DNA from 2 places in the Rhizobium sp. WSM409 genome. Region 1 is predicted to be linked to the other one. Evidence: predicted binding sites of a transcription regulator. Region 1 holds the regulator's gene; the other holds the start of a gene.
What was found. Region 1 encodes LexA, which represses DNA repair genes until DNA is damaged. Its sites were predicted from a motif close to TGTTCNNNNTGTGTTCNG; they were not measured.
Positions count from the first base shown of each region.

Region 2: AC25BC_RS15045 (putative DNA modification/repair radical SAM protein) is a predicted target of LexA. The motif match lies at 3,471-3,488, and genes of this name have one in related genera.

Region 1 covers NZ_CM172794.1:1,762,009-1,770,528, reverse strand. Annotated here, with positions in the region: gene AC25BC_RS08970 (pyruvate dehydrogenase complex E1 component subunit beta) at 1-324, opposite strand, end outside; gene pdhA (pyruvate dehydrogenase (acetyl-transferring) E1 component subunit alpha) at 340-1,386, opposite strand; gene AC25BC_RS08960 (FtsB family cell division protein) at 1,532-1,852, opposite strand; gene eno (phosphopyruvate hydratase) at 1,990-3,264, opposite strand; gene kdsA (3-deoxy-8-phosphooctulonate synthase) at 3,402-4,247, opposite strand; gene AC25BC_RS08945 (VOC family protein) at 4,244-5,140, opposite strand; gene lexA (transcriptional repressor LexA) at 5,339-6,058, shown strand; gene AC25BC_RS08935 (ComEC/Rec2 family competence protein) at 6,039-8,471, opposite strand.
Region 2 covers NZ_CM172794.1:3,000,042-3,008,561, reverse strand. Annotated here, with positions in the region: gene AC25BC_RS15065 (sensor histidine kinase) at 1-45, opposite strand, end outside; gene AC25BC_RS15060 (dicarboxylate/amino acid:cation symporter) at 270-1,604, shown strand; gene AC25BC_RS15055 (glycosyltransferase family 4 protein) at 1,678-2,736, opposite strand; gene greA (transcription elongation factor GreA) at 2,764-3,240, opposite strand; gene AC25BC_RS15045 (putative DNA modification/repair radical SAM protein) at 3,494-4,726, shown strand; gene AC25BC_RS15040 (UdgX family uracil-DNA binding protein) at 4,726-6,180, shown strand; gene carB (carbamoyl-phosphate synthase large subunit) at 6,257-8,520, opposite strand, start outside.

The DNA.
Region 1 (8,520 bases):
CGGCTTTTCCTCCTGCGCGGCCTGCGGTGCAGCAGCCGGCGCTGCTGCCGGAGCGGACGCAGACATGTCGGATGCGGATTCACCGTCCTGCAGGAGAACGGCGATCTTGGCGTTCACCTTGACGCCTTCGGTTCCGGCAGGAACCAGAAGCTTGCCGATGACGCCTTCGTCAACGGCTTCGACTTCCATCGTCGCCTTGTCGGTTTCGATTTCGGCAATCACGTCGCCGGAGGTGACCTTGTCACCTTCCTGCTTCAGCCATTTGGACAGTGTGCCTTCTTCCATGGTCGGAGAGAGGGCGGGCATGAGGATATCGATAGGCATGGGTTCCCTCCCCGATTAGAGCAGAATGTCGGTATAGAGCTCGGATGCATCCGGCTCCGGATCGGCCTGGGCGAAATCGGCGCTATCGGCGACGATGTCGCGAACATCCTTGTCGATCGCCTTCAGATCGTCTTCGGAAGCCCAGCCCTTTTCGACGAGGCGTGCCTTGACCTGTTCGATCGGGTCATGCTCGGAGCGCATCTTCTGCACTTCGTCCTTGGAGCGATACTTCGCCGGGTCGGACATCGAGTGACCGCGATAACGATAGGTCAGCATTTCGAGAATGATCGGACCCTTGCCGGAACGGCAATGCTCGAGCGCCTCGTCGGCGGCCGCCTTGACGGCGCGGACGTCCATGCCATCGACCTGAATGCCGGGGATGCCGAAACCGGATCCGCGAAGCGAGTAATTCGACTGCGCGGTGGCGCGGGCAGTCGAGGTGCCCATGGCGTAACGGTTGTTCTCGACGATGTAGACGATCGGCAGCTTCCAGAGAGCAGCCATGTTGAAGCTCTCGTAGACCTGGCCCTGGTTGGCAGCGCCGTCGCCGAAATAGGCGATGGAGACATTGTCATTGCCGCGGTAGCGGTTTGCGAAGGCAAGACCCGTTCCGAGCGAGACCTGGGCACCGACGATGCCGTGACCGCCGTAGAAATGCTTCTCTTTCGAGAACATGTGCATCGAGCCGCCCTTGCCGTGGGAATAGCCGCTGCGGCGCCCGGTCAGTTCCGCCATGACGCCACGCGCTTCCATGCCGGTTGCCAGCATATGACCGTGGTCGCGATAGGCGGTGATGACCTGGTCGCCATCCTTCTGCGCCATCTGCATGCCGACGACGACAGCTTCCTGACCGATGTAGAGGTGACAAAAGCCGCCGATGAACCCCATGCCGTAAAGCTGGCCGGCCTTCTCCTCGAAGCGGCGGATCAGCAGCATCTCGCGATAGGCCTTCAGCTCTTCATTGCGATCGAAGTCGGCTACCGGGCCTCCATTCGATGCTTTGGCTGCCGGTTTTGCTGCAGTTTTGCGGCTGGAAACGGTCGCGGTCTTTCGCGGCGCCATTCAACCCTCCCTATGGGTTTGTCGTTTCTTGGTGGCGCGTACCATAGGGAAGAAATATGAGCACAGCAATGCCATAATTGCATGGCTCGTATTCGGTGCTAAATTATTGGAAAAACATTGAAAATTCCAATTAACCTGTTTCCGGTTAATTGGAATAATGATTGAATACGACGATCTCGTCGGCGCGCGACATGTTGAGCTGATAACGCGCTTTTTCGTCCAACATATCCTTATCGAGCGACCCGTCACTCAAGAGCGCGACCTGATTTTCCAGATGTTCGCGCTTCGCCTTCAAGATCGCAAGCTCTTTTTCACGCGCGACACGCTGATGCTCGAACGTCTCCGTTGCGCGCAGGCCGTAATCGCCATGGATGCAATGATAACCGAAATAGGAGAGGAAGGCGACCGTCATGGCCGGAATGACGAAGCGACCGATCTTTCTCTTCTTATGATGCTTTGTCCACATACACGCATGCTCTTGAACGCATTACCAATTCGTTCAATCTAACGTGCAGAGATTAACCGTTCGTTGACTCTAAAAAACGGGCAACAAAAAACCCGCGCCGGGAAGGCGCGGGTCAAGCCGTTGAAAATCAGATCCGATCAGCCGCGAACGATCGAGCGGCCGGCATACTGGGCCTGCGGGCCGAGGCCCTCTTCGATACGGATCAGCTGATTGTACTTGGCAAGACGGTCGGAGCGCGACAGCGAGCCGGTCTTGATCTGACCGCAGTTGGTGGCGACCGCGAGATCGGCGATGGTCGAATCTTCGGTCTCGCCGGAGCGGTGGGACATGACGGCGGTATAGGCCGCCTTGTGCGCCGTGTTGACGGCATCAAGCGTCTCCGTCAGCGTGCCGATCTGGTTGACCTTGACGAGGATCGAGTTGGCGACGCCCATGCGGATACCGTCGCGAAGACGGGCGGAGTTGGTGACGAAGAGATCATCGCCGACGAGCTGGGTCTTCTTGCCGGCTAGGTCGGTCAGCGTCTTCCAGCCATCCCAGTCGTCTTCGGCCATGCCGTCCTCGATCGAGATGATCGGATACTTGGCGGCGAGTTCGGCCAGATATTCGGCCATGGCGCCCGATTCCAGCGTGCGGCCTTCCCCTTCGAGAACGTATTTGCCGTCCTTGAAGAATTCCGTCGAGGCGCAGTCGAGGCCGAGGCACATGTCGTCGCCCGGCTTGTAGCCGGCTTTCTCGATCGACTTCATGATGAAGTCGAGAGCTTCCGGCGCGCTCTTCAGGCCCGGTGCGAAACCGCCTTCATCGCCGACATTGGTGTTATGGCCCTGTGCGGCAAGTTCCTTGCGCAGCGTATGGAAGACTTCCGAACCCATGCGCACGGCTTCGGCGATCGAATCGGCGCCGACCGGCAGGATCATGAATTCCTGGAAATCGATCGGGTTGTCGGCATGGGCACCACCATTGATGATGTTCATCATCGGCACTGGCAGCAGGCTGGCGGAAGCACCGCCGACATAGCGGTAGAGCGGCAGGCCGGACGCCTGGGCGGCAGCCTTGGCGACGGCGAGCGACACGCCAAGGATGGCGTTGGCGCCGAGACGCGACTTGTTCGGCGTGCCGTCCAGCTCGATCATGATGTTGTCGATCTGGATCTGGTTTTCGGCGTCGATGCCGCCGATCGCGTCGAAGATCTCGGTGTTGGCGGCTTCGACCGCCTTTTCGACGCCCTTGCCCAGGTAGCGCTTGCCGCCGTCACGCAGTTCGACCGCCTCATGCGCGCCCGTCGAGGCGCCCGAGGGAACGGCCGCGCGGCCCATGCTGCCATCTTCGAGATAGACATCGACTTCGACGGTGGGGTTGCCACGGCTATCGAGAATCTCGCGGGCGATGATATCGGTGATTGCAGTCATGGGTTCTTCCTGCTCGGTGGGTGATAAATGGTTCGAAACCTGTCTTAGTCGAAGGCGTGCAAATTACAATGCTGCAATAGCCTTCGGACCAGCGTTCGGATGTGGCCTATAGCACGATCATGTCAGACTGTTGAACGTCAAGCCTTGGCGACCGCATCGAAGGCGAGCAGCTTTTCGAGAAGCCGCGGCATGTCCTTGAGATAGACCATGTTCGGGCCGTCGGAAGGGGCATTGTCGGGGTCCTGATGGGTTTCGACGAAGACGCCGGCAATACCGGCAGCCACTGCTGCCCGCGCCAGGGTTTCTACGAATTCCCGCTGACCGCCGGAGGAATCGCCCTGCCCGCCCGGCTGCGCTACGGAATGGGTCGCATCGAAGACAACGGGCGCACCCATCGCCGCCATGATCGGCAGCGAGCGCATGTCGGAAACCAGCGTATTGTAACCAAAGGAGGCGCCGCGCTCGCAAAGCAGCACGTTCGGATTGCCGCTGGCGTTGAGCTTCTTCAGAACATTCTTCATATCCCAGGGAGCGAGGAACTGGCCCTTCTTGACATTGACGACGCGGCCGGTCTTGGCGGCGGCGATGAGAAGGTCGGTCTGGCGGCAGAGGAAGGCCGGGATCTGCAGGACGTCGACGACCTTTGCCACCTCCGCGCATTGCTCGGCGGTATGAACGTCGGTCAGGACGGGAAAGCCGAACTCCTTTTTGAGGTCGGCAAAGACCTCCATGCCTTTTTCAATCCCGATACCGCGTTCGGCCGACAGCGAGGTGCGGTTCGCCTTGTCGAAGGAGCTCTTGTAAACGAGGCCGATGCCGAGCTTGCCGCAAAGCTCCTTCAGCGTGCCGGCGACCATGAAGGCGTGGTCGCGGCTCTCCATCTGGCAGGGACCGGCAATCAGCGACAGGCGGCCGGTATTGGAAAAGCTGACCTGGCCTTGGCCTTCGCCGATCCTGACTTCGGAATTCGTATCAGTGCTCATCGTGTTTCCTCGAAGGCGAAGAGCGTGCCCTGCCCGGGCGCGGGCTTCACCAGAATGCGATTGTTCTTGCGCGCGTATGTCACCCCGTTAGCAGCCAAATGCGCTTCTGTCACGGCAAGATCGGCGACAGCGAAGAGGATTGCCCGGCCGCGCAGGCCACGATCTGCGGATGAGCCGACGATGTCGAAATAGGCCTCCAACCCTTCCGCCGTCATCAGGCTGATTTTGGCATTCGACGCCGGGATATTGACGCCGAAACCGGTTTTCTCGACTGCCGATTGCACCACGGCGAGGCTGACGAAGGCAGCGAAGGCGGCAGCATCAGGCGCGCAAAGCGCTATCTCGACTATGCCGGTGACGCCATTGGCATGCGTCTCCAGCACGGCGCGGTCGGCCGGCAGCGGATTGACGCGCTCGACGGTAAATAGCAGGAGATCAGGCGCGCGCAGATCGCCGGCAAAAGCCAGCTTGAAGCCGGCAATCGTCTCAGAACCGTCCGGCATCGTCATCGGCCGGGTGAACTGCAGCATCTCGCCGGCGCTCGATCCGTTACCGACGAAATTCTGATGATCGATGCCGGCATCCTTGCTGCCAAAAGCCAGCCCCGAAAGCCCCTCCGCGCCGCAGCGGAAGCGGAAAGCCTGATTGCGGGCGGTGAAGACATTGCCTTGGCGCGCCGACGCCTCGCTCTCCTCGACGCTCGCAATCCCGAGCGGCTCCAGATAGGTCTTGTCAGCAAAGAAGACGCAGGCATTCTCCGTTCCGAAGGGATGGCGCGCATCGGGGGCAACGGTGAAGCCGAGCTTGCCGAGCCTCTCGCGCGCCAGATCGATATTGACGACCGGCAGCACGACATGATCCAGCGGGTGCGGTTTGGCGGAGTGCTCGTTCATGATATCCCTCCCTGACACGGCAAGAGATGTGCGACAGCGCTTCCCTCAACGCAAGACTTCTGTGCCAATCCGGCGAATGAAAATAAAAATCTCAACGAGTTGGCGCCAAGTTTTACGGAAATTTAGCTACTTGCGGAACACATATGGAACATATAGTGTCTGTTCTGGATTTGTTTCAATCACGAGGTCACAACGTCGATGCTCACGCGCAAACAACAGGAGCTTCTCCTTTTCATTCATGAGCGCATGAAGGAATCCGGCGTTCCGCCATCTTTCGACGAAATGAAGGATGCTCTGGACCTCGCCTCGAAGTCCGGGATTCATCGCCTGATTACGGCGCTCGAGGAGAGAGGCTTCATTCGCCGCCTACCGAACCGCGCCCGTGCGCTCGAGGTCATCAAGCTTCCGGAGGCCTACAGCCCCAGCATCCAGCCGCGGCGCGGCTTTTCGCCGAGCGTCATCGAAGGCAGCCTGGGCAAACCTCAGCCGGTCGCCGCCCCTGCTCCCGCAAAACCCGTCGCCGACAACGGCAACTCGGTTTCCGTGCCGGTCATGGGCAGAATCGCCGCCGGTGTGCCGATCTCGGCGATCCAGAACAACACCCACGACATCGCCGTTCCGGCCGACATGCTCGGTTCCGGTGAACATTATGCCCTGGAGGTCAAGGGCGATTCGATGATCGACGCCGGCATCTTCGACGGCGACACCGTGATCATCCGCAATGGCAGCACCGCAAGTCCTGGCGACATTGTTGTTGCACTCGTCGATGACGAAGAAGCGACACTCAAGCGCTTCCGCCGCAAGGGCGCCTCGATCGCACTGGAAGCGGCCAACCCGGCTTACGAGACCCGGATTTTCGGACCAGACCGTGTTAAGGTGCAGGGCAAACTCGTCGGCCTCATTCGCCGCTATCACTGACATCGGTTAGGCCGGATTCGGTAAAGCTGTTGCTGCGCCAGTCAAAGGCGCGATGGCGCATCCATGGTCGCGACAATGCGTCAAATGCGGTTGCCACCTCCAGGCCGGCGTCCGCGAAGCGCAACTCGATGGATCCGGTCCTGCGCAGCGTCTCGCCGGTGAAGAGCGTCGCACCTGAGCGGCAGCTGTTGAAACGCAGGCGGACCGACGTCACGATGATATCGGCCGCGTCGCATGCCGGGCCGAGATAGGCGGCATTGTCGATGACAGCAACCACACGACCATTGCCAAGCCTTGATGCGCACCAGGCCCTCTTGACGCAGGAAAAGCGGTTTGCTTCACCGGCCGCTGCGGCCGCCCGCATCGCTGTCCTCGCTTCGTTCTGCTGATCGCGGGAAAGCTTGACGCGGCGGTCTTCTCCTACCTGCGGGATAGCAGGACCATCCAGCATCTTCGGCGGATCATGTCTCGGCAGGACCAGGGCTCTCTGCCACTGGTCGAAGATGAAATCCGGTGGTCTTTCACGGTTGGAAGCCATTGCTGCCGCTTCGACCACCGCGACGAGACTGCCATCCTCCGAAATCACCAGATCCGGCGGCCGGGGAACCGGTAGAAGCAACAGGATGAGCGTTGCGACCGCGATGATTGATGTGCCGATATGGCGCAGCCGGGTGCGGAGCAGCGTCAGCAGCAGAAAGCCTGCCACGGCGACCGCGAAATACCAGGCGGGCAAGCGGCCGACGTCGATATTGCCATCCCAGCCGGACACCGTCTTTGCGACCGCGATCACCAGATCGAGGCCGAATCCGACGACCTTCCAGGGCAAAACATCCAGACCGAAAGGCATGAGCAGCATCGCCAGCAAGCCGGCCGGCATGACGATGAAGGAGATGATCGGCATCGTCGCGAGGTTTGCCGGCAGGCCGTAGGCGGTCAGGCGATGAAAATGCTCGATCGAAAACAGCGCGGTGGAAAAACCGCCGATCAGCGAAGTCAGGAAGACGCCGCCGAAGAAACCGGCAACCGTAACGACGGGCCTGATGATAGGTAGCTTCAGAAAGGCGTTTTCGCGGACGCGCCGGTCCTTCCACAACTGATAACCCGAGACCAGCGCCAATGTCGCGGCAAAGGACATCTGGAAGCTCGGACCTAAGACCTCGGACGGTGAAATGAGGATGATGACGAGGGCGGAAAGCGCGACATTGCGCAGGCTGATCGACGGCCGGTCGAAGAAGACGGCAATCAACATGATGGCCATCATGATGAAAGCGCGCTCGGCAGAGACCGCAAAGCCCGAAATCAGGAAATAGGCAGTAACGGCGATGAGCGCGCCGGCGGCAGCGATCTTCTTCGTCGGGTAGGCCTCAGCGATACCGGCAAAGATGCTGAGCAGCATCCGAAAGCCGACGAAGAAGATGCCGGCCGACAGCGCCATGTTGAGACCGGAGATGGCGATGATATGAGCCAGACCGGACTGGCGTAGTGCCTCCGTCGTCGCATCCGAGATGGCGCGCCGCTCGTCCGTCACCAGTGCGGCGGCAAAAGCGCCGGTATCGCCGGGCAGGATCGACCTTATCCGGTCGCCAATGCCGCTGCGCAGCCGGTAGAGCCCTTCGAGCAGCGCTTCCACCGCCGATCTTGCAGCCTGCGGACCTGCCTGCGCATCGACCTTCGTCGGTGCACCGTAGAAGAAGCCGTTGGCGCCGATGCCGTCGAAATAGGCACTGAAGGAGAAGTCGTTGAGCTCGGGAAGTGCTGGGCCCGCCGGCGGCGTCAGCCGCGCCCTGCCGGTGATGATATCGCCGATCTCGAAGGCTGCGTCCGCACCGCGGGCGATGGCGGTGATGCGTTCCGGCGGCCGCTTGACCTGAGGCGCTTCAGTGCCGGTGACGGCAAGAATGTAGCGCCACCGGCCGCGACCATCGCCTTCGCGCCGCTCGACGCGGCCGGTCACCGTCGTCGTCACTGATGAATCGAGGATCACGGTCGAAGCCCGCCAGCTCTCGAACTGCGCCGAGACTATGCCGCAAGCCACGAGCGAAAGCGCCAGCAGCGCTGCCCGCAATGCCGCCCGGTTGCGGCTGGCGATGAGAACTGCGACGGTCAGCACCAACAGGCAGAGCAGCGATGCAGTGAGCGGAAAATCCGATGCCGCGAGAAACCAGATGGCTGACCCGGCGCCGAGGAAGACCGGCGAGAACAGCAGCAGGCGGCCATGGTCCGTCTCCTCGCCCAGCATGCGCATGCCGGCACGCAGCAAGTGCGAGGCTGCGGCCGGCAGCCGGTGGCGCAATGGTATTGCCGACTGCGTCCTTGCCGGTCGCGTCACCACGACTGGTGGTGAAAAATTGGAGGAGCCGGCAAGGCCTTCGCCTGTTTCCGGCCGCAATTCGACTGACGTCAACTCCTGCATGAACCGCCCAAGCCCGGCTGCGAAGGCAGTCAGAATGCAACCTCCAATC
Region 2 (8,520 bases), 1.2 Mb from region 1:
GGAAGGCCACAATTTCTGCGACACGGACATGGCGGATCTGTGCATTTTTCTGCACGAAACGCAAATGGATTTGTGCGGATTTCCGCATTTTTTAATTAGTTATCAGCAGTCCTGTAAATTTTTCCTTAATAAATTCAACATGTTGGGTGGTGGCGTAAAACTGGCACGCCGATTGCGAAGGAGGTGGCAACAACGGCTGAGCTGTTGGACTTGAAGCGAACGGCTCGGGAGGCCGGAGTGTGTTCCGGACGAGCCATTAGGAGGACATCATGATCGCAGCACCACTCGATGCAGTCGCAGACAGCAAGGGCAAGAAGCCCTTTTATAGCCATCTTTACGTTCAGGTTCTCGCGGCTATCGCCGCGGGTATCCTTCTCGGCCATTTCTATCCTGAATTCGGCACCCAGCTGAAGCCGCTCGGCGATGCCTTTATCAAGCTCGTCAAGATGATCATCGCCCCCGTCATCTTCCTGACGGTTGCGACCGGCATTGCCGGCATGAGCGACCTGCAGAAGGTCGGCCGCGTCGCCGGTAAGGCGATGCTCTACTTCCTGACATTCTCGACATTGGCGCTCATCATTGGCCTGATCGTCGCCAATGTCGTCCAGCCCGGCGCCGGCATGAACATCGATCCTGCCTCGCTGGATCCGGCCGCCGTCGCCGGCTACGCTGCAAAGGCGCATGAGCAGAGCATCGTCGGTTTCCTGACCAACATCATCCCGACGACGATCGTCGGCGCCTTTGCCGATGGCGATATTCTGCAGGTGCTGTTCTTCTCGGTGCTCTTCGGCATCGCGCTCGCCATGGTCGGCGAAAAGAGCGAACCGGTCGTCAATTTCCTCAATGCCCTGACGGCGCCCGTGTTCAAGCTCGTCGCCATCCTGATGAAGGCTGCCCCGATCGGTGCCTTCGGCGCCATGGCATTCACCATCGGCAAGTACGGCGTCGGATCGATTGCCAATCTCGCCATGCTGATCGGCACCTTCTACCTCACCTCTCTGCTCTTCGTCCTCGTAGTCCTTGGTGCTGTTGCCCGTTACAACGGCTTCTCGATCGTGGCGCTGCTGCGCTACATCAAGGAAGAACTGCTGCTGGTCCTCGGCACCTCGTCTTCGGAGGCAGCACTTCCGGGGCTGATGAACAAGATGGAAAAGGCCGGCTGCAAGCGCTCGGTCGTCGGCCTCGTCATTCCGACAGGCTATTCCTTTAACCTCGACGGCACCAACATCTACATGACGCTGGCGGCCCTGTTCATTGCCCAGGCAACCGGCATCCATCTCTCCTGGGGTGATCAGATCCTGCTGCTCTTGGTGGCGATGCTGAGCTCCAAGGGTGCCGCAGGCATCACCGGCGCCGGCTTCATCACGCTTGCCGCGACGCTCTCCGTCGTTCCCTCCGTGCCGGTCGCCGGCATGGCGCTCATCCTCGGCATCGACCGATTCATGTCGGAATGCCGGGCGCTGACCAACCTCGTCGGCAATGCCGTGGCGACGATCGTCGTGGCACGTTGGGAAAATGAGCTGGATACGGCGCAGCTTGCTGCGGCGCTGGGCGGCCAGACTGGCGAGAGTGCTCCCGCTGCCGGGCTTCAGCCGGCTGAATAACTGACCGAACTGTCCGCAGTCCTAAAATTCTTGCAACGGCCCGTCATCCAACGGGCCGTTTCTCTTTTCTACCTCAGCTGCGATTGTCGCCGAGAAGGCTGTTGTAAATGGCGCCGATCGCGCTCGCTTCCTTCTCCAGCGCGAAATTCGCTCTGACATGCCGCAGCGCATTCTCGCCATGGGCGAGCGCCAGCGCGGGATCTGCGATATAGGGCGCGATTGCCCGCGTCAGCGCCTCGCCATCGCCGGCGGCGACGACCGAACCCGTCTCGCCCGTGACGAGGAGCTCGGCATAGGCACCCGCATCCGATGCCACCACCGCGGTGCGCGAGGCCATGGCTTCGAGCGGCGTCAGGCCGAAGCCTTCATTGCGGGAAGGGGCGACGTAAAGCGTCAGGCGGCGATACCAGACCTTGATGTCAGGCACTTCGCCGAGGAAGAGGATACGGTCGCTGAGCCCGGCGGCCGCGACATCCGCCTTAAGTTTGTCGCCAAATGCTGTGTGTTCGGCCGTCACCCGGCCGGAGACGATCGCCGTCCACTCAGTATGCTGCGGCAGCAGATCGACCATCGCCCTGACGAAAAGATCGGTGCCTTTCTGATGGCGCACACGGCCGAAGCAGCCGACGAGATGGCGGCCGGGCAGGCCGGTGGCGGCGATGCCGTCCTCTGCAGTTTCCGGCGGATGGAACAGGGCAAGGTCGACTCCGTGCTGGATCACCGTGTGCGGCACCTCGAGGAACGAGCCGGATCGATCGCTGGTCGCGATGACAGCGTCCATGCGACGGATCAGCCATTTCGTATAGGCGGTGTGCCGGCGTTGCGCGGCCGAGGTGAAGAGAAGCTTCAGCGGCATGCGCAACAGATGGCGCAGCAGGATGCCGACAGCCATCTCGTTGTTGCGGCGAGCGTGCCAGACACGCTGGCGCCGGCGCGCCGGTGGGCGCCAGAGGCCGAGGAGCTGCCGTCCCTTAAGTTTCGGCAGGCCGTCCGGCAGGCCGGGGCCGAGTGTCGCGATCTTGATACCGAGCCGGATCTGGCATGGGATGAGCTGAACGATAGTTGACGTGACGCCGGAGAGCCGGCGCTTGAAATTGGGCGCAATGATCTCGACGTCACGGATATCAGGCAAGGGAGGGGTCTCGCGGCTGGCGGGCGATCAGCCCCAGGAAACCTGGAGGATTTCGTAGGCCTTGGAGCCACCCGGCGCATTGACCTCGATGGAATCGCCGACTTCCTTTCCGATCAGCGCGCGGGCGATCGGCGAGGAGATGGAGATGCGGCCGGCCTTGACGTCGGCTTCCTGGTCGCCGACGATCTGATAGGTCTTTTCTTCGTCGGTGTCCTCGTCGATGAGCTTCACCTTGGCGCCGAACTTGATCTTGTCGCCCGACATCTTGGTGAGGTCGATGACCTCGGCGCGCGCCGTCAAGTCTTCCAGCTCACTGATGCGGCCTTCATTATGGCTCTGGGCTTCCTTGGCGGCGTGGTATTCGGCGTTTTCGGAAAGGTCGCCATGGGCACGGGCTTCGGCGATCGCCTCGATGATTCGGGGACGCTCCTCCTGCTGACGCCAGCGCAGCTCTTCCTGCAGCTTGACGAAACCGCCCGGTGTCATCGGTACCTTTTCAACCATTTTTCTGTCCTTCAATCCTTGTATCCGCATAATCAGCGGCGAACACAAAAGAAAACAGGTCCCGAAGGGGAGCTTCGGAACCGTGCCACAATCTTAGTCGGACGCTTATAGCAGATCGCCAAGCCCGATTTCCAGAAAATTCGCATGAAAGAAACGCGGCCTGCTCCAACAGCCGGTGATGCAGCTTGAAAATGGGCAGAAATCGGATCGCTCCGATTGACTTCAGGCGCAGGAACATATAGTGAACATACTAATGAAGAAGTCGCTAACAGAACGCTTGGCCATCCTTTCCGATGCCGCGAAATATGACGCTTCCTGCGCTTCCAGCGGCACGGTGAAACGTGATTCCCGCGCAAGTGGCGGGCTCGGTTCGACCGAGGGATCCGGCATCTGTCATGCCTATGCCCCGGACGGGCGGTGCATTTCGCTTTTGAAAATACTGCTGACCAATTTCTGCATCTACGACTGCGCCTATTGCGTCAATCGCTCGTCGAGCAATGTCGAACGGGCGCGCTTTACGCCCGAGGAGGTCATCTGGCTGACGCTGGAATTCTATCGCCGCAACTATATCGAGGGCCTGTTCCTTTCCTCCGGCATTATCCGTTCGTCCGATTACACAATGGAAGAGATGGTTCGCATCGTCCGCGAACTGCGTGTGACGCATAACTTCCGCGGCTATATCCATCTGAAGTCGATCCCTGAAGCATCGCCGCGTCTGATCGAGGAAGCGGGGCTTCATGCCGACAGGCTGTCGCTGAATATCGAGCTGCCGACCGATCACGGCATCACCCGTTTCGCGCCGGAAAAGAAGCCTGCCAATATCCGGCGATCGATGGGGGATCTGAGGCTGAAGATCGAGGCCGCCGGCGAACCGACGCTGCAGACGAAGAAGCGTCAGCGTTTCGTGCCGGCCGGCCAGAGCACACAGATGATCGTCGGCGCCGATGGTGCGAACGATGCGACGATCCTTGCGACCAGTGGCCGGCTTTACAGCAGCTACGGGCTGAGGCGCGTCTACTATTCCGCCTTCAGCCCGATCCCGGACTCGTCGAAAAACCTGCCGCTGATCAAGCCGCCGCTGATGCGGGAACACCGGCTCTACCAGGCTGACTGGCTCTATCGATTCTACGGTTTCGGCATCGACGAGATCACCGCGAACCAGGCGGATGGCATGCTTGATCTCACCCTCGACCCCAAACTTGCCTGGGCGCTCGCCAACCGGGCCGAGTTCCCCGTCGATATCAACAAGGCCGAGCGTGAACGGTTGCTGCGTGTGCCCGGCCTCGGCACCAAGACAGTCAAAGCGATCGTTTCGGCCCGTCGTTTTCGCCGCCTTCGGTTGGACGATCTTTCGCGGCTCGGCATTTCGATCAAGAAAGTCCAATCCTTCATCTCGGCGGACGGCTGGTCGCCGCGGCGATTGATCGAGCGCCCCGACCTTCGCGCCATGTTCGAACCGAAACCCGAACAATTGTCGTTGCTGTGATGCGCCGGGTCGTGCTTTCAGGACGCGGGGAGCTTGCCGAATGGCGTGACGCCGCGCGCGCTTTCGCGGCTGCCGGCATCCTGCCGGAAGAGATCGAGTGGCGCGAAAAACGCGCTGAGCCGGGTTTTGCGTTTCAACACGACGCCATGCCGCCTCCGTCTGCCGCAGCACGCAAGCCGATGACGGTGCCGCCCGCCTTCCTCGAGCTCGCGGAGACAGTTCTCTGCCATTCCGACCCGGCGCGCTTTTCCCTGCTTTACCGGCTGCTCTGGCGGCTGCAGCTGGACCGGCAACTGCTTGAAGTGGCCTCCGACGAGGATGTCGCCCGTGCCAGGCTGATGGCGAAAAACGTTCGACGCGACGCGCACAAGATGACGGCCTTCGTCCGCTTCAAGGAGGTTGGTGCGGTGTCGGCGGGCCGTCGAAAATTCCTCGCCTGGTTCGAGCCAGATCACCATATCGTCGGGCGCACAGCGCCCTTCTTCCAACGGCGCTTCACCGACATGGACTGGCTGATCGCGACGCCCAAGGGATCGGCCGCCTGGGACGGCGAGCGGCTGACGATGAGCGACGAACCGTGTGAAAAACCCAATCTCACAGATGCTACCGATGACCTCTGGCGCACTTACTACGCCAGCATTTTCAATCCGGCGCGGTTGAAGTTGAAGGCGATGCAGGCGGAGATGCCGAAAAAATACTGGAAGAACCTGCCGGAAGCCGATCTCATCCCTGGGCTGATTGCATCGGCGGAGAGCAAGGTGCGGGCCATGGCCGCCCGGGAGGCGACCCAATCGTTGCCCTTTCACGATCGCCTGCAGGAAGCCGCGCGCAGCATTCCAGCTGAACCCGAAGCGCCGGCGGGCACGCTGGAAGCACTGGGCGCGGAAGCTGCCGCCTGCACCCGCTGTCCGCTTCATGCGAAGGCGACGCAAACCGTATTCGGGGAGGGGCCGCGCGATGCCGAGGTGATGTTCGTCGGCGAACAGCCGGGCGACCAGGAGGATATATCAGGGCGCCCCTTCGTCGGTCCCGCCGGCAGGCTTCTCGATCAAGTGATCAGTGAAGCGGGCATCGACCGCTCAACGCTTTACGTCACTAATGCCGTCAAGCATTTCAAATATGAGCCGCGCGGCAAACGTCGCATCCATCAGAAGCCCAATATGGGTGAGGTGAAGCACTGCCGCTGGTGGCTCAATCTGGAGATGGCGCTGATCAAGCCGAAGCTGGTGGTTGCGATGGGGGCGACGGCGCTTTCGGCGCTGACCGACACGAAACAGCGGCTGCAGGACGTCAGGGGGAAAGCGATCGCGATCGACGAGAGGCGAACGCTCTTCGTAACGGTGCATCCATCCTATCTGCTGCGTATTCCCGACGAGCGGCTGAAAGCGGAGGAACTGGCACGATTTCGCGAAGATATGCTGACAGTTCAGCGCCTTATGCTGGCAGCTGCATAAACTGATTCAGAAGCCTCCGGCGATGCCCAATGGCAAGGCAGGTGCCATCGCTGATCGAGCGATGGCGTTCCGTATCTCAGGCGAAGTAGCTCTGCAACGGCCGCACTTCCAGATTGCCGGCTTTCAGCGCCTTGATCGCCTGGGCGGCGGCCTCGGCGCCTGCCATCGTCGTGTAGTAAGGCACCTTCTGCATCAGCGTCGCACGGCGCAACGACTTGGAGTCCGAGATCGCCTTGTTGCCATCGGTGGTGTTGATGACGAGCTGGACCTGGCGGTTGCGGATTGCGTCCTCGATGTGCGGACGGCCTTCGAGCACCTTGTTGATCTTCGTGGCGGTGATGCCGTTTTCGCCGAGGAAGCGGGCGGTGCCGCCGGTTGCCAGCACTTTGAAGCCCTGCTCGACGAGGATGTGGATCGCCGGCAGCACGCGCGGCTTGTCCGCGTCGCGGACGGAGACAAAGACCGTCCCGTCACGCGGCAGCTCGACGCCGGCGCCGAGCTGCGACTTGGCGAAGGCCAGCGCAAAATCGGTATCGAGGCCGATGACTTCACCGGTCGAGCGCATTTCCGGGCCGAGCAGCGTGTCGACGCCGGGGAAGCGGGCGAAGGGGAAGACGGCTTCCTTGACGGCGATGTGCTTCAGCTTGCGCGGATCGGGCTTCTCGCCGTAGGCGGCGAAGGTGGCATCGAGTTTCTCGCCGGCCATGACGCGGGCGGCGATCTTGGCGATCGGCGCGCCGATGGTCTTTGCGACGAAGGGCACGGTGCGCGAGGCGCGCGGATTGACTTCGAGCACGTAGACGACATCGTCCTTGATGGCGAACTGGACGTTCATCAGGCCGCCGACATTGAGGGCTTTGGCCATCGCCTTGGCCTGGCGCTCCAGCTCGTCTAGCATCTCGTTGGAGAGCGTGCGCGGCGGCAGCGAGCAGGCGCTGTCGCCGGAATGGATGCCGGCTTCCTCGATATGCTCCATGATGCCGGCGACATAGACGTCGGTGCCGTCCGAGAGGCAGTCGACATCGACTTCGATGGCGTGGCTGAGGTAGCTGTCGAAGAGCAGCGGGTTCTTGCCGAGCAGGGTGTTGATCTGGCCGGTCTTGTCGTTGGGGTAGCGCTGCTTGATATCCTCAGGTACCAGTTCAGGCACGGTATCGAGCAGGTAGCTCTGCAATTGTCCTTCCGAATGCAGGATCTGCATGGCGCGGCCGCCGAGCACGTAAGAGGGACGCACGACCAGCGGGAAGCCGATTTCGGTGGCGACCATGCGGGCCTGCTCAACCGAATAGGCGATGCCGTTGTTCGGCTGGTTGAGGTCGAGCTTCATCAACAGCTTCTGGAAGCGGTCGCGGTCCTCGGCAAGGTCGATCATGTCAGGCGCGGTACCGAGGATCGGGATGCCGTTCTTTTCCAGCGCCTCGGCAAGCTTCAGCGGCGTCTGGCCGCCGAACTGGACGATGACGCCGACGACTTCGCCCTTTTCCTGTTCTGCCCGCAGGATCTCGATCACGTCCTCGGCCGTCAGTGGCTCGAAATAGAGGCGGTCCGAGGTATCGTAGTCGGTCGAAACGGTTTCCGGGTTGCAGTTGATCATGATCGCTTCATAACCCGCATCCTTCAAGGCGAAGGCAGCGTGGCAGCAGCAATAATCGAACTCGATGCCCTGGCCGATGCGGTTCGGGCCACCGCCGAGGATGACAACCTTCTTGCGGTCGGAGACTTCAGCCTCGGAGCGGGCGGCGCCGACGAAAGGCGTCTCATAGGTCGAATACATGTAGGCGGTCGGCGAGGCGAATTCGGCCGCACAGGTGTCGATGCGCTTGAAGACGGGGCGGACATTCAGCTTGTTACGGAATTCGGCGACTTCCTTCGGGCGCTTGCCGGTCAGCGTCGCCAGGCGCGCGTCGGAGAAGCCCATGGCCTTCAGCATGCGCAGGTTTGTGGCATCCTGCGGCAGGCCGTGCTCGCGGATGCGGGCCTCCATCTCGACGATCGCCTTCAGTTCAGCGATGAACCAGGGATCGATCTTGCAGCCTTCGTGGACTTCAGCTTCGCTCATGCCCTGGCGTAGCGCCTGGGCGACCATGCGCAGGCGATCGGGCGTCGGTGTGCCGATTGCGGCGCGGATAGCGTTCTGGCTGGATTCGCCCTCTTCGAAGCCGGGGATCTCGATCTCGTCGAGGCCCGTCAGGCCGGTTTCCAAGCCACGCAGTGCCTTCTGCAGCGATTCGGCAAAGGTGCGGCCGATCGCCATGACTTCACCGACCGATTTCATCGCGGTCGTCAGCACCGGCGAGGCGCCGGGGAATTTCTCGAAGGCGAAACGCGGGATCTTGGTGA